DNA from 3 places in the Promicromonospora sp. NPDC050249 genome. Region 1 is predicted to be linked to each of the others. Evidence: riboswitches for the same ligand, from Rfam matches in the RefSeq annotation. Region 1 holds a riboswitch; each other region holds the start of a gene.
The links. A riboswitch is a leader RNA that binds a small molecule or an ion and turns the genes downstream of it on or off. The one in region 1 is predicted to bind thiamine pyrophosphate.
Positions count from the first base shown of each region.

Region 2: another riboswitch for thiamine pyrophosphate. It lies ahead of thiC (phosphomethylpyrimidine synthase ThiC); the one in region 1 lies ahead of thiD (bifunctional hydroxymethylpyrimidine kinase/phosphomethylpyrimidine kinase).
Region 3: another riboswitch for thiamine pyrophosphate. It lies ahead of AB0I32_RS22305 (thiamine ABC transporter substrate-binding protein); the one in region 1 lies ahead of thiD (bifunctional hydroxymethylpyrimidine kinase/phosphomethylpyrimidine kinase).

Region 1 covers NZ_JBFAKY010000001.1:299,342-305,123, reverse strand. The annotation lists gene AB0I32_RS01370 (RyR domain-containing protein) at 1-416, shown strand, start outside; gene dxr (1-deoxy-D-xylulose-5-phosphate reductoisomerase) at 430-1,599, shown strand; gene thiD (bifunctional hydroxymethylpyrimidine kinase/phosphomethylpyrimidine kinase) at 1,625-2,518, opposite strand; TPP riboswitch at 2,508-2,604, opposite strand; gene AB0I32_RS01355 (TetR/AcrR family transcriptional regulator) at 2,613-3,200, opposite strand; gene AB0I32_RS01350 (aldo/keto reductase) at 3,323-4,351, shown strand; gene AB0I32_RS01345 (aspartate aminotransferase family protein) at 4,380-5,782, opposite strand, start outside.
Region 2 covers NZ_JBFAKY010000015.1:3,872-9,653, reverse strand. The annotation lists gene AB0I32_RS14025 (N-acetylmuramoyl-L-alanine amidase) at 1-2,150, shown strand, start outside; gene AB0I32_RS14020 (C39 family peptidase) at 2,275-3,507, opposite strand; TPP riboswitch at 3,730-3,835, shown strand; gene thiC (phosphomethylpyrimidine synthase ThiC) at 3,830-5,617, shown strand; gene AB0I32_RS14010 (LacI family DNA-binding transcriptional regulator) at 5,705-5,782, opposite strand, start outside.
Region 3 covers NZ_JBFAKY010000034.1:31,412-37,193, forward strand. The annotation lists gene AB0I32_RS22300 (iron ABC transporter permease) at 1-1,172, opposite strand, end outside; gene AB0I32_RS22305 (thiamine ABC transporter substrate-binding protein) at 1,148-2,227, opposite strand; TPP riboswitch at 2,222-2,326, opposite strand; gene AB0I32_RS22310 (DUF4235 domain-containing protein) at 2,364-2,645, shown strand; gene AB0I32_RS22315 (PAS and ANTAR domain-containing protein) at 2,696-3,499, opposite strand; gene AB0I32_RS22320 (FAD-dependent oxidoreductase) at 3,682-5,106, shown strand; gene AB0I32_RS22325 (carbamoyltransferase C-terminal domain-containing protein) at 5,256-5,782, shown strand, end outside.

The sequences.
Region 1 (5,782 bases):
GCGCCATCCCGGACCGGCTCCGCCAGATGGGGTGCACCGTCGCGCCCGCCGGCGACGGCGAGCACGGCCGGATCCCCGAACCCGTGGTCGACGCCCGCGCCGTCGACGAGCACGAGCGGTGGATGGCGGAGAAGACCGCCGCGGGCTGGACCTACGGGCCGCAGCGGGACGACGCCCGGCGCCTGCACCCGGACCTGCGCCCCTGGGACGAGCTGTCGGAGGCGGACCGCGAGAAGGACCGCGCCGCCATCCGCGCGATCCCGGTGATCCTCGCGGACTTCGGCCTCCATGTGGTCCCGCTCGCCGACGACGCCGGCTGGGAGGCCGCCGGCGAGCCCGTCCCCGACCCCCGCGGCGTGGTCAAGGGCTGGCGGATGTTCGGCCGCGGCCGTGCCGAGCAGCCCGGCGAGGGCTGAGAGTATGTGCACCATGCGAAGCGTCACCCTCCTCGGTTCCACCGGCTCCATCGGCACGCAGGCCATCGACGTCATCGGGCGCAACCCCGAGCGGTTCCGCGTGGACGCGCTGTCAGCAGGCGGCTCCGACCTGCCGCTCCTGGCGCGGCAGGCCGCGTCGCTCGGCGTGCGCGCCGTCGCGGTGGCCGACGACGCCGCACGCCCCGCGCTGACCACCCTCCTCGCCGAGGCCGGCGCCGACCGCGTCGAGGTGCTCGCCGGGCAGGGCGCCGCGACCGAGCTGGCCGGCCGGGGGAGCGACGTCGTGCTCAACGGCATCACCGGATCCGTTGGCCTGCGCCCCACCCTCGCCGCGCTCGCCGCCGGCTCGACGCTGGCGCTCGCGAACAAGGAGTCGCTGGTGGTCGGCGGCGCGCTGGTCAAGGCTGCGGTGCGGCGCGAGGGCCAGATCGTGCCGGTGGACTCCGAGCACTCCGCCATCGCGCAGTCGCTGCGCTCTGGTGCGTCGTCGGAGGTCCGCAAGCTCGTCGTGACCGCGAGCGGCGGGCCGTTCCGCGGCCGCTCACGCGCCGAGCTGCGCGACGTCACGCCCGCGCAGGCTCTGCGGCACCCCAACTTCTCGATGGGTCGCATGGTCACCACCAACTCCGCGACGCTGGTGAACAAGGGCCTCGAGGTGATCGAGGCGCACCTGCTGTTCGACCTGCCGTTCGGCGCGATCGACGTCGTGGTGCACCCGCAGCAGATGATCCACTCGATGGTCGAGTTCGCCGACGGCTCCACCATCGCCCAGGCCGGTCCGCCGCGGATGCTCGTGCCGATCGCGCTGGGCCTGTCCTGGCCCGACCGCCTGCCGGACGTCGACGTGCCCATCGACTGGACCAAGGCGTCCACCTGGGAGTTCGCCCCCCTGGACGACGACGCCTTCCCCGCCGTCCGCCTCGCCCGGCAGGTCGGCGAGGCCGGTGGCACGCACCCGGCCGTCTACAACGCGGCGAACGAGGTGTGCGTCGACGCGTTCCACGACGGCGCCATCGGCTTCCTGGACATCGTCGACACGGTGGCCGCGGTGGTGGAGGCGCACGCCACGACGGACGCCGGCGACGCGGGTTCGGTCGAGGGCGTCCTGGAGGCCGACGCCTGGGCCCGCGCCCGCGCGGCGGAGCTCCTCAAGTCGGCCTGACGTCCTCGGTGGATCGACGGACCCGTCAGCCGAGGGTGCGGGTGCCGAAGCCGTGGTCGACCGGGCCATGGCCGGGCCAGGGGCCCGGCGCCGTGCCCGTGCCGCCGATGACCAGGTCGTCCGCGGCGCGCAGGGCTTCCGTCAGGTAGTTCTTCGCCTCGCGTACGGCGGGCTCCCACTCGTCGTGCCGGGGGCGCAGGACCGCGCACGCCGAGCTGAGCGTGCAGCCCGTCCCGTGCGTGCTCCGCGTGGGAATCCGGGGGGCGGTCAGGGCGACGACGCCGTCCGGACCTGCGAGGTGGTCGACCGACTCCGCCGAGTCCAGGTGCCCGCCCTTGACCAGGGCGAACCGCGTCCCGAGCTTGAGCAGCGCGCGCGCCTGGTCGGCCGCCTCGCGATCGTCCCTGGCCTGTTCGGCGCCGAGCAGCACCGCCGCCTCCGGCAGGTTCGGCGTGACCAGGTCGGCCAGCGGCAGCAGCTCGTCGCGCAGCACGGCTTCGGCGTCGGGCGCGAGCAGCCGGTGGCCCGACGTCGAGACCATCACCGGGTCGAGCACCACGTAGGGCGCGCGCCCGGCGGTCCGCAGCTGCCGCAGCGCCGCTGCGACGGCCCGGGCGACGGCGGCGTCCGTCGTCATGCCGATCTTCACGGCGTCCACCGCGACGTCGGCGAACAGCGTCTCCAGCTGCGCGGTCACCATGTCGGCGGGCACGGGCAGCACCCTCGTCACGCCCGTCGTGGACTGGGCGGTCAGCCCGGTGAGCACCGCGCAGCCGTACCCGCCGAGCGCGGCGAAGGTCTTCAGGTCGGCCTGGATCCCCGCGCCGCCGGAGGGATCCGAGCCGGCGATCGTCAGCGCGACGGCGGGGTGTCCGGGCGGGCGGGTGCGCGCGGCGGAGTTGGGCAGGAGTGAGCCCATGAGGCGTCCCTTCGCTAGAACTACCTAGATCAGGTTCCACGGGTGCATCTCAGCCGGGCAGGTACCCGGCGCCCCGCGCCATTTCGGGCCCACCCTACCGAGCGGTCTGTCCGGCTCTGTACCGCAACCCGTCCACGAGCAGGTCGATCATGCGCCGGCCGTGCTCCGGCTCCTCGTCGCCCATGGGCAGGTTCAGCTTGGACACGGCGTACAGGAGGTCCCGAGGGCTGACGACGGCGCGGATCGCTCCCGCCTCGACAGCGGCGTCGAGCAGGGAGCCCAGGGCTGGGCCGAGCCGGCCGAGGAAGTACTCGGGCAGCGCGTCGAAGGCCGGGTCGCCCGAGTGCAGGGCCGAGGCGAGGCCCCGCTTGGTCGCGAGGAACTCCGTGTACCGGTGCAGCCACTTCTCCAGGGCGTCGACCGGTCCGTGCTCGGCGGCCAGCGCGGAAGCGGCGTCGGCGGTGGCGTCGACCTCGTGCTGGAACACGGCCTTGACCAGGTCCGAGCGCTTGGGGAAGTGCCGGTACAGCGTGCCGACGCCGACCCCGGCCAGGTCGGCGATCTCCTTAGCGGGCGCGTCCACGCCGGACGTGCCGAAGGCCGACTTCGCGGCGTCGAGCAGCGAATCGATGTTGCGTTGCGCGTCGGCGCGCAGCGGCCGCGGCGCTGTGTTCTGGGTCACTCCACTCCATCCCTTGCTATCCGGAACGCCTTTCCATATAGTTCTGGAAGAGCGTTCCGCTTAGTCCAAGAGTATGACATCGCCGGGGCGCTCACCAGACCTCTCGACCCCAGGAGGGCCCCATGCAGTACCGCAACCTCGGCCGGACCGGTATCAAGGTCAGCCCCTACGCACTCGGCGCGATGATGTTCGGCGCAGTCGGCAACCCCGACCACGAGGAGTCGATCAAGATCATCCACAAGGCCCTCGACTCCGGCATCAACTTCGTCGACACCGCCGACGCCTACTCGCACGGGGAGTCCGAGGAGATAGTGGGCAAGGCGCTCAAGGGGCGGCGCGACGACGTCGTGCTCGCCACCAAGGTGCACCTGCCCATGAGCGACGACCCCAACCACCGCGGCAACTCCCGCCGCTGGATCATCGCCGAGGTCGAGAACTCGCTGCGCCGCCTGGGCACCGACTACATCGACCTCTACCAGATCCACCGCCCCGACCCCGAGACCGACGTCGAGGACACGCTGGCGGCGCTGACCTACCTGATCAACTCCGGCAAGGTGCGGGCCATCGGCTCGTCGGCGATGCCCGCCGCGGAGATCGTCCAGGCCCAGTGGGTGGCAGAACGGCGCGGCCTGGAACGCTTCAGGGCCGAGCAGCCGCCGTACTCCATCCTGAACCGGGGGATCGAGCGCGACGTCCTGCCGGTCGCCCAGCAGTACGGCATGGGCACCCTGGTCTGGAGCCCGCTCGCGGGAGGCCTCCTCACCGGCCGGTACCGCAAGGGCCAGGAGAACGACACCCACCGGGCGCGGTTCGGGCTCGAGCACCTGCGCGACGAGCAGCGGCTCGACGTCGTCGAGCAGCTCGTGCCCGTGGCTCAGGACGCCGGCATCCCGCTGAACCATCTGGCGATGGCGTTCACGATCGCCCACCCGGGCGTCACCTCCGCGATCATCGGCCCGCGCACCATGGAGCACCTGGACAGCGCGCTCGCCGGCGCCGAGGTGGTCCTGAGCGACGAGATCCTGGACCGGATCGACGCGATAGTGCCGCCAGGGACCGACGTCGGACGCCTCGACATGGCCTACGACCCGCCCGCCATCCAGCAGCCGCTCCTGCGCCGTCGTCCCGCGGAGCAGCGCGCGGCCGCCTGAGGCGCCCAACGACCGATCGATCTTCAGGTCACAGCTTGGACCAGACCTCGCTCAGCACGCCCCGCAGGATCTCCTCGATCTCGTCGAACTCGGTCTGCCCGACGGTCAGCGGTGGTGCGAGCTGCACCACCAGGTCGCCGCGGTTGTCGGGGCGGCAGTACAGGCCGGCCTCGTACAGCGCCGGGCTGAGGAGCCCGAGCAGACGATCGGTCTCGGCACCGGAGAAGGCCTCCCGGGTCTCCTGGTCCTTGACGAGCTCGATCGCCTGGAAGTACCCGGCACCGCGCACGTCGCCCACGATCGGCAGGTCGTACAGCCGCTCCAGGGTCGCCCGGAACGCCGGCGCGTTCCGGGCGACCCGCCCGGTCAGGTCCTCCGCCTCGAAGAGGTCGAGGTTGGCCATGGCGACCGCCGCCGAGACCGGATGCCCGCCGAACGTGTACCCGTGGCCGAAGCTCGTCGACCCGGTGGCGAACGGCTCGAACACCCGGTCGGAGACCAGGCACGCGCCGATCGGGGAGTAACCGGACGACATGCCCTTGGCGCAGGTGATCATGTCGGGCACGTAGCCGAAGTCGTCGCACGCGAAGATCGACCCGATGCGGCCGAACGCGCAGATGACCTCGTCCGAGACCAGCAGGACGTCGTGCCGGTCGCAGATCTCGCGCACCCGCTCGAAGTAACCGGGCGGTGGCGGGATGCTGCCGCCCGCGTTCTGCACGGGTTCGAGGAAGACGGCGGCCACCGAGCCGGGCCCCTCCGTCAGGATCAGCGCCTCGATCTGGTCGGCAGCCCAGCGGCCGAACGCCTCGGGGTCGTCGCGCAGGCCGTCGTCGGCCCGGTAGATGTTGGTGCTGGGCACCTTGTGCGCGCCGGGCACCAGAGGCTCGAACGGCTCCTTGATACGGGGCACACCGGTCACGGACAGCGCGCCGTGGGTGGTGCCGTGGTAGGCGACGGCCCGGGAGATCACCTTGTACTTGCCCGGCTTGCCCTGCAGCTTCCAGTACTGCTTGGCCAGCTTGAACGCCGTCTCCACCGCCTCCGAGCCGCCCGTCGTGAAGAACACGCGGTTCAGGTCGCCCGGGGCGTGGTGGGCGAGACGCTCGGCCAGGTCGATGGCCGGCGGGTGCGCGTAGGACCACAGCGGGAAGTAGGCGAGCTCGCCCGCCTGCTTGGCCGCGGCCTCGGCGAGCGCCCGGCGGCCGTGCCCGGCCTGGACCACGAACAGTCCCGACAGGCCGTCGATGTACTTGCGGCCCTGCGCGTCCCACACGTGGTGGCCCTCGCCGCGGACCAGTGTGGGCACACCGGAGTCCCACGCGGACTGCCGCGTGAAGTGCCCCCAGAGGTGACGACGGGCGGCGTCGTCCCGGGCGGTCCCGCGCGGTGTGACGTTCGGTGCGCCCGAGGCGGGCGCGGGAACTCCGG
Region 2 (5,782 bases), on a different contig from region 1:
ACGGCGGTGTGGTCGCGTGCGCCGCCGTCCTTGCCGCGGGCTCGCTCGACGAGGCGTTCTCGGCGGCGGCCGAGGCCACCGGAGTGCCGCAGGACCTCCTCAAGGCCGTGTCCTACATGGAGTCGCGCTGGGACCAGCATGCCGGCCAGGCCAGCGCCGACGGCGGCTACGGCGTGTTCAACCTCGCGGGCGACCACGGGCCCGGCCACGCGCACGGCGACGGACTCCCGCTGTCGGACGTCAACGACAAGGAGGGCCCGGCGCGCGAGGGTACCCCAGAGCTCGTCCGGGCGGCCGAGCTCACCGGCCTCAGCGAGGAGACCCTGAAGTCCGAGGCACAGGCCAACGTGTGCGGCGGTGCAGCCCTGCTCGCGTCGTACCAGGCCCAGGCGATACGCGACGGTGCCGTCGAGGCCGAGCCGGCCGGGACAACGTCGGACAGCCTGGGGGAGTGGGAGAACGCGGTGTCCCGCATGAGTGACGTCGAGGGTTTCGCTACACGGGTGTACACAATCCTCAGGGAGGGCGCGGGCGCTACCACCCCCTCCGACGGCGCGGTGATCCTCACGGGTAACCGGGACGTCGTCGTGCCGCGGGCCTCCAGCGCGAGCGACCCGGAGGCCGACTGCCCCGAGGACCTGGGCTGCGAGTGGCTGCCCGCGCCGTACGCGAAGGACTCCCCGGACCTGCCCGACAACACCGGGAGCTACGGCAACCACGACCAGGCCGACCGCACCGGCGCGGGCGGGCCGTCGCTCGACTACATCCTGATCCATGACACCGAGACGGCCTACCAGCCGTCGGTCAACCTGGTGCTGGACCAGTCCTACCTGGCCTGGAACTACACGCTGCGGTCTTCGGACGGGCACGTCGCGAACCACCTCGACCCGGCCGACATCGGCTGGCACGCGGGCAACTGGTTCTTGAACATGCACTCGATAGGCCTGGAGCACGAGGGCTGGGCCGGTACGGGCGCCTGGTACACGGAGGCGATGTACCAGGCGTCGGCGGACCTGGTCCGGCACCTGGCGGCGGAGCACGACATCCCGCTCGACCGGGCGCACATCATCGGGCACGACCAGGTGCCGGGCACCCTGCCGGGGTCCACCAAGAACGTGCACTGGGACCCGGGCCCCTACTGGGACTGGGACCACTACTTCGAGCTGCTCGGTGCCCCGATCGGCGGTGACCTGGAGGCGACGACGAACGTCGCGCCCGGCGACGTGGTCGAGGTGCGCACCGGGTACGCCGACAACCCGAACACGGTGACGGGCTGCGAGGAGGCGTCGCCGGGCTCGGGCGCGTGCGTAACGGGCGCCGGGACGAACTTCCGGTACCTGCACCAGTCGCCGTCGGCCGACGCGCCGCTCGCGAAGGACCCGGGCTGGAAGCCGGACGGATCGAACGGGACCACGTACGCGAGCGACGTGAGCGCGCGCGTGCAGTCGGGGCACAAGCTCGTCGTCGACCAGGTCGAGGGCGACTGGCTGGGCGTGTGGTGGGCCGGATCGCTGGCCTGGCTGCACAATCCTGCCGAGCGCCCGGTGGTGGTGCCTGCGACGGCGAAGACCGTCACCGTCGCGGGCGACGCCCCGGCGCCGGTCTTCGGCAGGGCCTACCCGGAGGTGGCGGCCTACGAGGAGTACCCGGGCGTCCCGGTGCAGCCGGTCACGCCGATCGAGTACACGGTCGGGGTGGGCCAGACGTACGCGGTGGCCGACGACCACGTCGCGTCCGACTACTACCGGGCCGCCACGTTCGACGGCACGGGGCCGGGCGACCGCACGGTGGTGCGGGGCGACGACGTGTACTACCAGCTCTGGCTGGCGCACCGGTACGTCTTCGTCAACGCGGCGGACGTCGAGATCCACGACCCCGTGGTGGCGGACGTGACCGGGCCGAGCATCGAGGGCCGGGCCAAGCCGGGGAAGGTCCTGCGTGCGGACGCCGGCACGTACCTGCCGGGCGAGGTCGACGTGGAGTACCGCTGGCTGCGCGACGGCGAGCCGGTGCGCTGGGCGAAGGGTGACCGGTACCTGGTGACGGGCCTCGACCAGGGCGCTGAGCTCACCGTGCAGGTGACGGTCTCCGCGGACGGCTACACGTCGGCGACGTACACCTCTGAGCCGAAGCAGGTCCCGCCGAGGTAGGTAGAACCAGGGCGGGATAGAACTGGCGGGATAGAACTGCAGCGAAGTAGAACCCGAGCGCCAAGCCCTGGTCCTGCTTCGCTGCCGTTCTATCTCGCCACAGTTCTACCTCGGCGGGATGGGGTTACCAGTTCTGCGTGACGCCCGGCATGTTGGCCGGCAGCTTCACGTTCTTCGGGTGGTAGACGTACGTGACGCCGTCGGTCGACGTCTGCCATACGCGCTCGAAGTTCTCGCGCGTGTAGACCTGTCGCACTTCCTCGTTGCTGGCCTTGTTCGGGTCGTTGATGATCGGGTCACCGTCCGCGGTGAACCCGATCAGCACGACGAGGTGCCCGGGGGTGCTGTAACCGGCCTCGGGCATCTCCGCCTCGTCGAAGTTGAGCGAGACGGTGAGCGGGATACCCGCCTCGATGAACTTCTCGGCCTCCGCGAGGGAGCGCAGCCGGGTCACGAACGACTTCAGCCCGAACCTGTGGGCGTAGGCGGCGTTGAACGGCCAGTTCCCCGCACCCTCGTACGCGTAGTCCCAGGTGTTCATCGCGGCGTAGTCGACCTGCGGGTCGCCGTTGGGAGCGACGATGTCCTCCAGCTCCTCGGCAGGCACCTCGCGTCCGTAGGAGTAGATCACCATCGTGGACGACGTCGGCGAGCACCACACCTGGCCGCCGCCACCGAACTCGGGGTACTCGCCGCGGTGGATGTTCTGGCTGTACTGCGGCACGTCGAGCGATACCTCGCGCCCGAGCGTGAAGTCGCTGGTTCCCGTGTAGTGCTCGTCGGGCAGGTTCTCGTTGGTCATGGTGCTCACCGACGCCAGGCGCGGCGAGGTCCTGGCGCCCTCGGGCCGGTACAGCCGGGCCCGGGTCTGGAACGCGTCCGGCTCGAAGCCCGCCCTCGCGACGAACGTGTCGGTGAACAGGGCCGCGTCGGTGTCGCCCTGGCCGTTCAGGGAGGTGCGGTGGATGTCGCCGACGCGCCCGTCGGCCGGCGCGAACTCGTCGCCTGACGCCCAGCGGCCCATCACGAACCACTTGGTCCATGTCCCGTCGGCCTTACGGCCGCGGAACTCCACCTCGACCCAGGTGCCCGTGGGGGTGTCCGCGTTCCAGGACGGAACGGCCTGCTTGATCGGGTACCCGGTCTCGACGACGGGCGAGGTCCACGTGCCGGTCTCGTACGTGACGGGCGTGCCGTCGCCGAACGGGTCCGTGTAGTCCACGAGGTCGCCTCCGCGGGGCAGGAAGAGCCCGCCGTGGACGTCGAACCGCAGTCCGTCGCGTTCGCCCGCGAGCAGCTCCCGGCGCCCCTCCCAGGAGGTCAGGGTGATCTGGTTGTCCGAAGCCGTAGGGCTCACCTCAGCTCCCGCCGCTGACACCGCACCCGCCACGATCCCTGTCTGGACCACGAGTGCCCCCGCAGCCGCCAACGCGAACGCCCTCGTTCGCAGGTTGTTCCGTACCGGCATTCCAGCCTCCATGTCCCGGGCTCGCTGCTGGGGTGAGCGAGCCGTCCGGCCTTGCTTATCACGGTCGGCGGCGGGGCAGAAGGAAAGTGCCGGACAGTGCTAACCTCGGCGGCGATCCCACGGGTGCCTCACGCAGGGGCTGAGATCGGGCTGTACGGCCCGGGACCGTTGAACCTGTCCGGTTAACACCGGCGTAGGAAGCAGGAGTCTCATGATGGAGAAGTCCCAGTCCCGCACGCTCGCCTACCAGTACGAGCGCGACCACGAGCACGACGGCGGGTCCAGCACACCGCAGGACGACACCGGTCTCCGGGTGCCGGTCACGGAGATCACGCTGGCGCCGTCGCCCGACGGCGCCCCCAACGAGCCGGTCCGCGTCTACCGCACGCAGGGCCCCGGTTCCGACCCGGTCCGCGGCCTCCCGCCGGCCCGCGAACCCTGGGTCGTGGCGCGCGGAGACACCGAGGAGTACGACGGCCGCGACCGGGCACTGGCCGACGACGGGCGCGGCGCGCTGCGCCGCGGTGCGGCCAGCCAGGAGTGGCAGGGTGAACGACGTCGGCCCCGCCGGGCGCTCCCCGGCCGGACCGTCACCCAGATGCACTACGCGCGCCAGGGCGTGATCACGCCCGAGATGCGGTTCGTCGCGGTGCGCGAGGGCTGCGACGTCGAGCTGGTGCGCAGCGAGGTGGCCGCGGGCCGGGCGATCATCCCGAACAACGTGAACCACCCGGAGTCGGAGCCGATGATCATCGGCAGGGCGTTCCTCGTGAAGGTCAACGCGAACATCGGCAACTCCGCCGTCCACAGCTCCATCGCGGAGGAGGTGGAAAAGCTCGAGTGGGCCACCAAGTGGGGCGCCGACACCGTCATGGACCTGTCCACGGGCGACGACATCCACACCACGCGGGAATGGCTCATGCGGAACTCGCCGGTGCCCATCGGCACCGTGCCGATCTACCAGGCCCTCGAGAAGGTCAACGGCGACGCCAGCGCGCTGACCTGGGAGATCTACCGCGACACCGTGATCGAGCAGTGCGAGCAGGGCGTCGACTACATGACGGTGCACGCCGGCGTGCTGCTGCGGTACGTGCCGCTCACCGCCGACCGGGTCACGGGCATCGTCTCGCGCGGCGGGTCGATCCTCGCCGGCTGGTGCCTGGCGCACCACCAGGAGAACTTCCTCTACACGCACTTCGACGAGCTCTGCGAGATCTTCGCCCGGTACGACGTCGCCTTCTCCCTCGGCGACGGCCTGCGGCCCGGATCGCTCGCCGACGCGAACGACGCCGCGCAGTTCGCCGAGCTCGACACGCTCGCCGAGCTGACGAAGCGGGCCTGGGCCTACGACGTCCAGGTGATGGTCGAGGGACCCGGACACGTCCCCTTCCACCTGGTGCGCGAGAACGTGGAGCGGCAGCAGGAGCTCTGCGACGGCGCCCCGTTCTACACGCTCGGCCCGCTCGTGACCGACATCGCGCCCGGCTACGACCACATCACCTCAGCGATCGGCGCCACCGAGATCGCCCGGTACGGCACCGCGATGCTCTGCTACGTCACGCCCAAGGAGCACCTCGGCCTGCCGAACCGCGACGACGTCCGCACCGGCGTGGTGACCTACAAGATCGCCGCGCACGCCGCCGACGTCGCCAAGGGCCACACCGGCGCCCGCGACCGCGACGACGCCCTGTCCAAGGCCCGCTTCGAGTTCCGCTGGCGGGACCAGTTCAACCTGTCGCTCGACCCGGAGCTCGCGGAGTCGTACCACGACGAGACCCTTCCGGCCGAGGCTGCGAAGACCGCGCACTTCTGCTCGATGTGCGGGCCCAAGTTCTGCTCGATGCGGATCTCGCAGGACATCCGCGACGAGTTCGGCGGGGCGCAGAACCAGGCGGCGCTCGCGGACGCGGCGGCCGCGGAGGGTATGGCACAGAAGTCCGCGGAGTTCCGCGAGTCGGGCGGCGAGGTCTACCTCCCGGAGCCCAGGCTCCGCGCCTGACACCCGCCCCCGACAGGTCCGCGAAGTAGAGCGCATGTCCGGACAGTTGCTCTACTTCGCGGACCTGTGGGGACGGGCCGCGGAGGGTCAGGTCAGGTCGGGCACCGGGCCCGTGGTCGTGCCCTCGACCAGGCTCACGGGCAGCATCACCGACGGGGGGTCCTC
Region 3 (5,782 bases), on a different contig from region 1:
CGGCGTGCGCCGACCGACCGTGGCCGCCGGGACACCACGAGCGCCGCCAGCCCGCCGACCACCAGGGAGATCACCGTCGCGGCCAGCGCGGTCCGCAGCGAGGTCGCTGTGGCCTCCCACACGGTCACGACCAGCGCGTTGCGCTCGCCGGTGGTCCCGAGTGCCACATAGTTCCCGGGCCCCCAGGAGCCGTCGGGCTCGCGAAAGCTGCGGGTCACCAGGCCGGCCAGCGGCAGCACCATGAGCCCGCCGACGATCGCCGCTCCCACCAGCGCCATCGTCAGGTCCTTGGGCGACCGCCAGGACAGCCGCCTGGCGGAGCCGTGCGCGGACACGAGGCGCAGCGCCGCCTCGCGGCGCCGGCGGGCCCGGGCGGAGACCGCAAGGGCGCCCGAGATGACCACGAGCTGCAGGATCGAGAGCACCGACGCCGTCCGCAGGTCCAGGAACTGGGTGGTGCGCGTCCAGATCTCGGTCTCGATGGTGCCGTACCGCACGCCGCCGAGGACCAGCACGACGCCGAACGCGGTGGCGCAGAACAGGAACACCACCGAGGCCGCGGACGCGACAGCGGGTGCCAGCGAGGGAAGCGTCACCGTGCGGAAGACCCGCACGGGCCCCGCCCCGAGCGACGCGGCGGCCTGCTCGGTCCGGGGGTCGAGCCGTTCCCACAGCCCGCCGACGGTCCGCACGACCACCGACACGTTGAAGAAGACGAGGGCGACGACTATCCCGGCCAGCGACTCCTCCAGGCCGAGGAAGCCGAGCGCGCCGCCGGGCGCGAACAGGGTGCGGAACGCGACGCCGACGACGACGGCGGGCAGCACGAACGGCACCGTCACGAGCCCGCGCACCAGGACCCGGCCCGGGAACGACCGGCGGTAGAGCAGGTACGCGAGCGGCAGGCCGAGCAGCACCGAGAAGGCGGTGCCGAGCACTGCCTGGGTGAGCGTGAGCCACACGAGCCGCCACGTGCGCGGGCTGGACAGCACCTCGGCGAACCCGGTGAGGTCGAGCGCGCCGTCGGGCACGAATCCGCGGACCACCAGCGCGGCCACGGGCCAGGCGAAGAAGACGGCGAGGAACCCGAGGGGGACGGCGACCGCCGTCCCCCAGAGCAGCGGCGCGGGCCGCAGGCCCGGTCGACTCAGCCCACTACGGTCTCTGTCCACCGCTCTATCCACTCGTCGCGATGCTCGCTCACCTCGGCGGGATCCACCTCGAACGGCGCCTCGGCCTGGGGTGCGAACTTCTCCCAGTCGGCGGGCAGCTCGGTAGCCGGGTCGGCCGGGTACATGTACATCGACTCGGGCAGCGCGGCCTGGGCGTCCTCGCCGAGCAGGAAGTCGACGAACGCCTGAGCGCCCTCCGGGTTGTCCGACCCGGCAAGCACTCCCGCGTACTCGACCTGCCGGAAGCACGTGTCGAGCAGCGCGCTGGTGGTCGACTCCGAGCCGTCCTCGCTGACGGTGAAGGCCGGCGACGTCGCGTACGACAGGACGAGCGGGCGCTCGCCGCCCTCGCCGGCGCCCGAGAAGTCCACGTAGTAGGCGTCCTCCCACGAGTCGGCGACCTTGACGCCGTTGTCGACCAGGGACGACCAGTAGTCCTCGAACCCGTCCTCGCCGAACGCCCCGACGGTCGCCAGCAGGAAGGCGAGCCCGGGAGACGACGTCGCGGGGTTGCTCACCACGAGCAGGTCCCGGTACTGCGGGTCGGCCAGGTCCTCGAGCGTCCTCGGCACCTCCAGGTCCGACTTCTCGAACCAGGCCGCGTCCGCGTTCACGCAGACGTCGCCCTGGTCGACCGGGGTGAGCGCGCCGCCCAGCTGCTCGACGCCGTCGGGCAGGTCCGCCGGGGTGTACTCCTCGACCACCCCCGCCTCGAGCGCGCGGGAGGCGAAGGTGTTGTCGATGCCGAAGACGGCGTCGCCGAGCGGTGCGTCCTTGGTCAGCACCAGCTGGTTCACCAGGGTCCCGGCGTCGCCCGCCGCGCTGACCTCGACTGTCAGACCGGACTCCTCCTCGAACCGCTCGACCACCTTCTCGTCGAGCGCCCAGGAGTCGTGGGTCACGAGGGTCACGGTGCCGGACGCCGCCGGGTCGCCCCCGTCGGAGCCACCGGTCCCGGAACCGCCGCACCCGGCGAGCAGGAGTGCCACGGAGAGCGCTCCGGCGGCCGGAACAGCGTGGATGGTGCCCGCGTGAGCACCGGAAAGACGCAACATCGTGCCTCGACTTCCTCCGCCGGTCTGACCCGGATCAGGTTCAAGGGTCTGCGGTGTTCCGCACTCTCAGCGCCGTGTGGCGCTCCCCTGTCGTGTCCGGCCAGCCTACTGGCTGGTCGGACGCTACGGTGTAGAGATGGCCAAGATCGAGACGGAACAGACACTCGCCGAGAAGGTCGGCACTCTTGCCCTGACGCTCGCAGCCGGCTGGGTCGCGCAGAAGGCGGTCAGCATGATCTGGAAGGGCGTGACCGGCAACGACGCGCCCAGCAAGGCGGACGACCCGGAGCTGGACCTGGTGCAGGCCACCGTGTTCGCGGCGGTCGCAGCGGGCACCGCGGTGTTCGCGAAGCGTATGGCGGCGAAGGGCGCGTCGACGGCGGCGCTGCGGCTCGCCGCCCGCCGCGCCGCGCGCTGACCCACCGGATGCCCGGCCAGGATCACCGGGCCGGGCATCCGATCACAGGGTCAGGCGGACTTGCCCGCCGACGCCTTGCGCGGCCGCCGGGTGAGCAGGGGGTCGTGCCCGCGTGGCCGCCCCACCGGCTCGACGCCGTCCAGTGCGCGTGTGAGGGCTTCCTGCGTGATGCCCTTCCGCTCGCGATCCGCCCCCTCGCGATCGGTCCCCAGCCTGGCCATCACCTGGTCTGCGGCCAGGCGCAGCGGGATGTCCACCCGCCCGGCGGCTTCGTGCAGCAGGTGACCCGCGGTCTCCTCGCTCACCCCACGTACCGCCATGATGACGCCCTTGGCCTGCTCGATCACCGCCTGGCTGACGAAGGCCCTGGTCACGACCGCCTCGGACTTACGCGCCAGCGCCTCCTTCTGGACCGGCGTGACGTCGATGACGTAGCCGACCAGCTCCGGCGACCGGCCGGGGCCGCTGCGTCGGCCTTGGCCGATGACGACCACCGAGCGTGTGCGGCCCCTGCGGTCCACGATCCGGTGCGCGCACGCGAACGGGCGGCCCGTCCGCAGGGCCTCGGCTGCGGCCCGCACCACACGGGCGCGATCGTCGGGGTGCTTGCGGGACCGGAGCGCCTCGAGGCCCGGCTGAACCTCGTGCCGTCTCCACCCGTGCATCGTGTACACCTCGTCGGACCACCACCAGGTGCCAGACATGATGTCGACGCGGTAGCTGCCGACAAGAAGGTTGGTCCCCAGACCAAGAGCATGCGCCAGGTCACCCACCGAGAAGCTCGGTGACTGCTCAGCCGTGTCGCCGCCGGCGCCGTCCACGATGCTGAGCCTGGGCTGCAGGGAAGGGGGCATCTTGAACCTCCCGGATCCGAAGCGGACCAGGAGCCGCTTCATGACTCCGCCACCTCGATTCTAGAAGCGAGGCACTGCGAGTGCCAGGCCCTCGTGCCAGCCTGGTACGGGCCGGCCCGAGGGTCGGCACAGGGACGACCAGCACTGATCGAGCAGCACGGATCGACCAGCGGAGGTGCATCGTGAGCGAGACCCCCTACGACGCGACGACGGACCTGGAAGCCACCGGCAGCGGTTCACCGGGGGTCATGGCCCCCGGCCCGCTCCGCACCGATGTCGTGGTGGTCGGCGCCGGCCTCACCGGTGTCGTCACCGCCCAGCTGCTCGCCGACGGCGGCGCCTCCGTCGTGGTGCTCGATGCCCGCGGCGCACGAGCGACCACCACCGCCCGCTCGACGGGCAAGCTCTCGGTGCTGCAGGGCACCCGGCTCGCCCGGATCGCCCGGCACGGCGACGAGGTGGTGCGCGACTACCTCACGGCCAACTTCGCCGGTTTGGGGTGGCTGCGCCGCACCCTCGAGGACCTCGGCGTCCCCGTCGAGAACCGGGACGACCTGACGGTGGCGGCGACCCCCGACCAGGTGGCCGACGTCGACGCGGTACTCGCGACCTGCGCCCGCCAGGGACTCACCGCACAGTGGGAGGAGGACCCGCCGTACCCCGCGCGGTCCTACGGCGCGGTACGCCTGCCGGGCCAGGCACAGGTGGACCCGCTACGGATGCTCTCGGCACTGCGCGCCCGCCTGCGCGCCCGCGGCGTGCCGGTGCACGACGGCGTCCGGGTCCACCAGGTGCGCCGGCGCAGGTCCGGTGTCGCGCTGCGCACCAGCCGCGGCGCCATCCTCGCCGACCGGGTGGTGCTGGCCACCGGCACACCGCCCGGGCGGCTGGGCGGGCTGTTCCTCCGGCTGGAGGCGGGGCGCAGCCTGCTCACCACCTGGGAGATCACCGACCCGGCCGCGCTGCCGCCCGGGTTCGGGGAAACCATGTCGATCACCGCCGGGTCACCCGTGCGATCGCTCCGCACGGCCGGCGGGCTGCTCATGGTGGGCGGCGAGGGCTACACCGTCGGCAGGGAGCGGGACCCGGCCCGGCGGCTGGCCGCGCTGGAGGAGTGGACCCGGGTCCACCTCCCCGTGGACCAGCCACGGCACACGTGGGCGGCCCAGGACTACACCAGCGACACCGGCCTGCCGCTGGTCGGGCCGGTGGTGCCAGGGGACGACCGCGTGCTCGTGGCCACCGGCTACGCCAAGTGGGGGCTCACCAACGGTGCGGCGGCCGGGCTGGCGCTCGCCGGCCGCATCCTCGGCGACCCCGTCGAGTGGGGACGGACCTTCGAGCCGTGGGCCCGTAGGCCCACGCCGAGAGCGAGCACCGCCGCCACCTTCGCCGTGCAGACCACGGGCTGGGCCCGCGCCGCGACCCGTCCCACCGGACAGCGGCCGGGTGCCCCGTGCGTGTCCCGGGTCTGCCCGCACGCGGGCGCCGTCGTGCGCTGGAACGAGCAGGAGCAGTCCTGGGACTGCCCCGCGCACGGCTCGCGGTTCGAGCCCGACGGCACGCTGATCGAAGGTCCCGCCACCGAGGACCTGTCGCGGCGCTGAACCGCGCAGAAACCGCCGACCTGCGCGGATGCGGGCGGCTGCGGGACCCCGGTTCCGTCGAGAAGCGGTTCAAGATGCGAGTGCTTCTAGGCGCCTCGAACGTAGGAGAACCGGAAGAAGCCCGGTGACGACCATCCGTGGAGGTCACTGTGCGAGTCCTCGGTGTCAACGCCCTCTTCCATGACCCGTCGGCGGCGCTCGTCGTCGACGGTCACGTCCTCGCAGCAGCCGAGGAGGAACGGTTCAGCCGACGCAAGCACGGCAAGCGACCTGTCCCGTTCGCGGCCTGGGAGCTGCCGGAGCAGGCGATGCGGTGGTGCCTCGACGTCGGTGGCCTGCGGCCGGAGGACCTGGATGCCGTCGCCTACTCGTTCGACCCTGCCCTCGCCAAACCGTCCAACGAGATGGGCCTGCCCGACCCGTGGGACTGGCTGCGGCAGCGGTACGCCGAACGAGCGCCGCAGTTCATCGCCACCGCGCTGCCCGGGCTCAACCCCGCCGCCGTGCGCTTCGTGCCGCACGAGGTGTCGCACGCCGCTTCGGGGGCCCTCGCATCCCCGTTCCGCACCTGCAGCGTCATGTCGCTGGACGGTCGCGGCGAACGCTCCTCCTACCTCGCGGGCCGGTACGCCGACGGACAGCTCGAGGTGCTCGCGAGCCAGGAGCTGCCGCACTC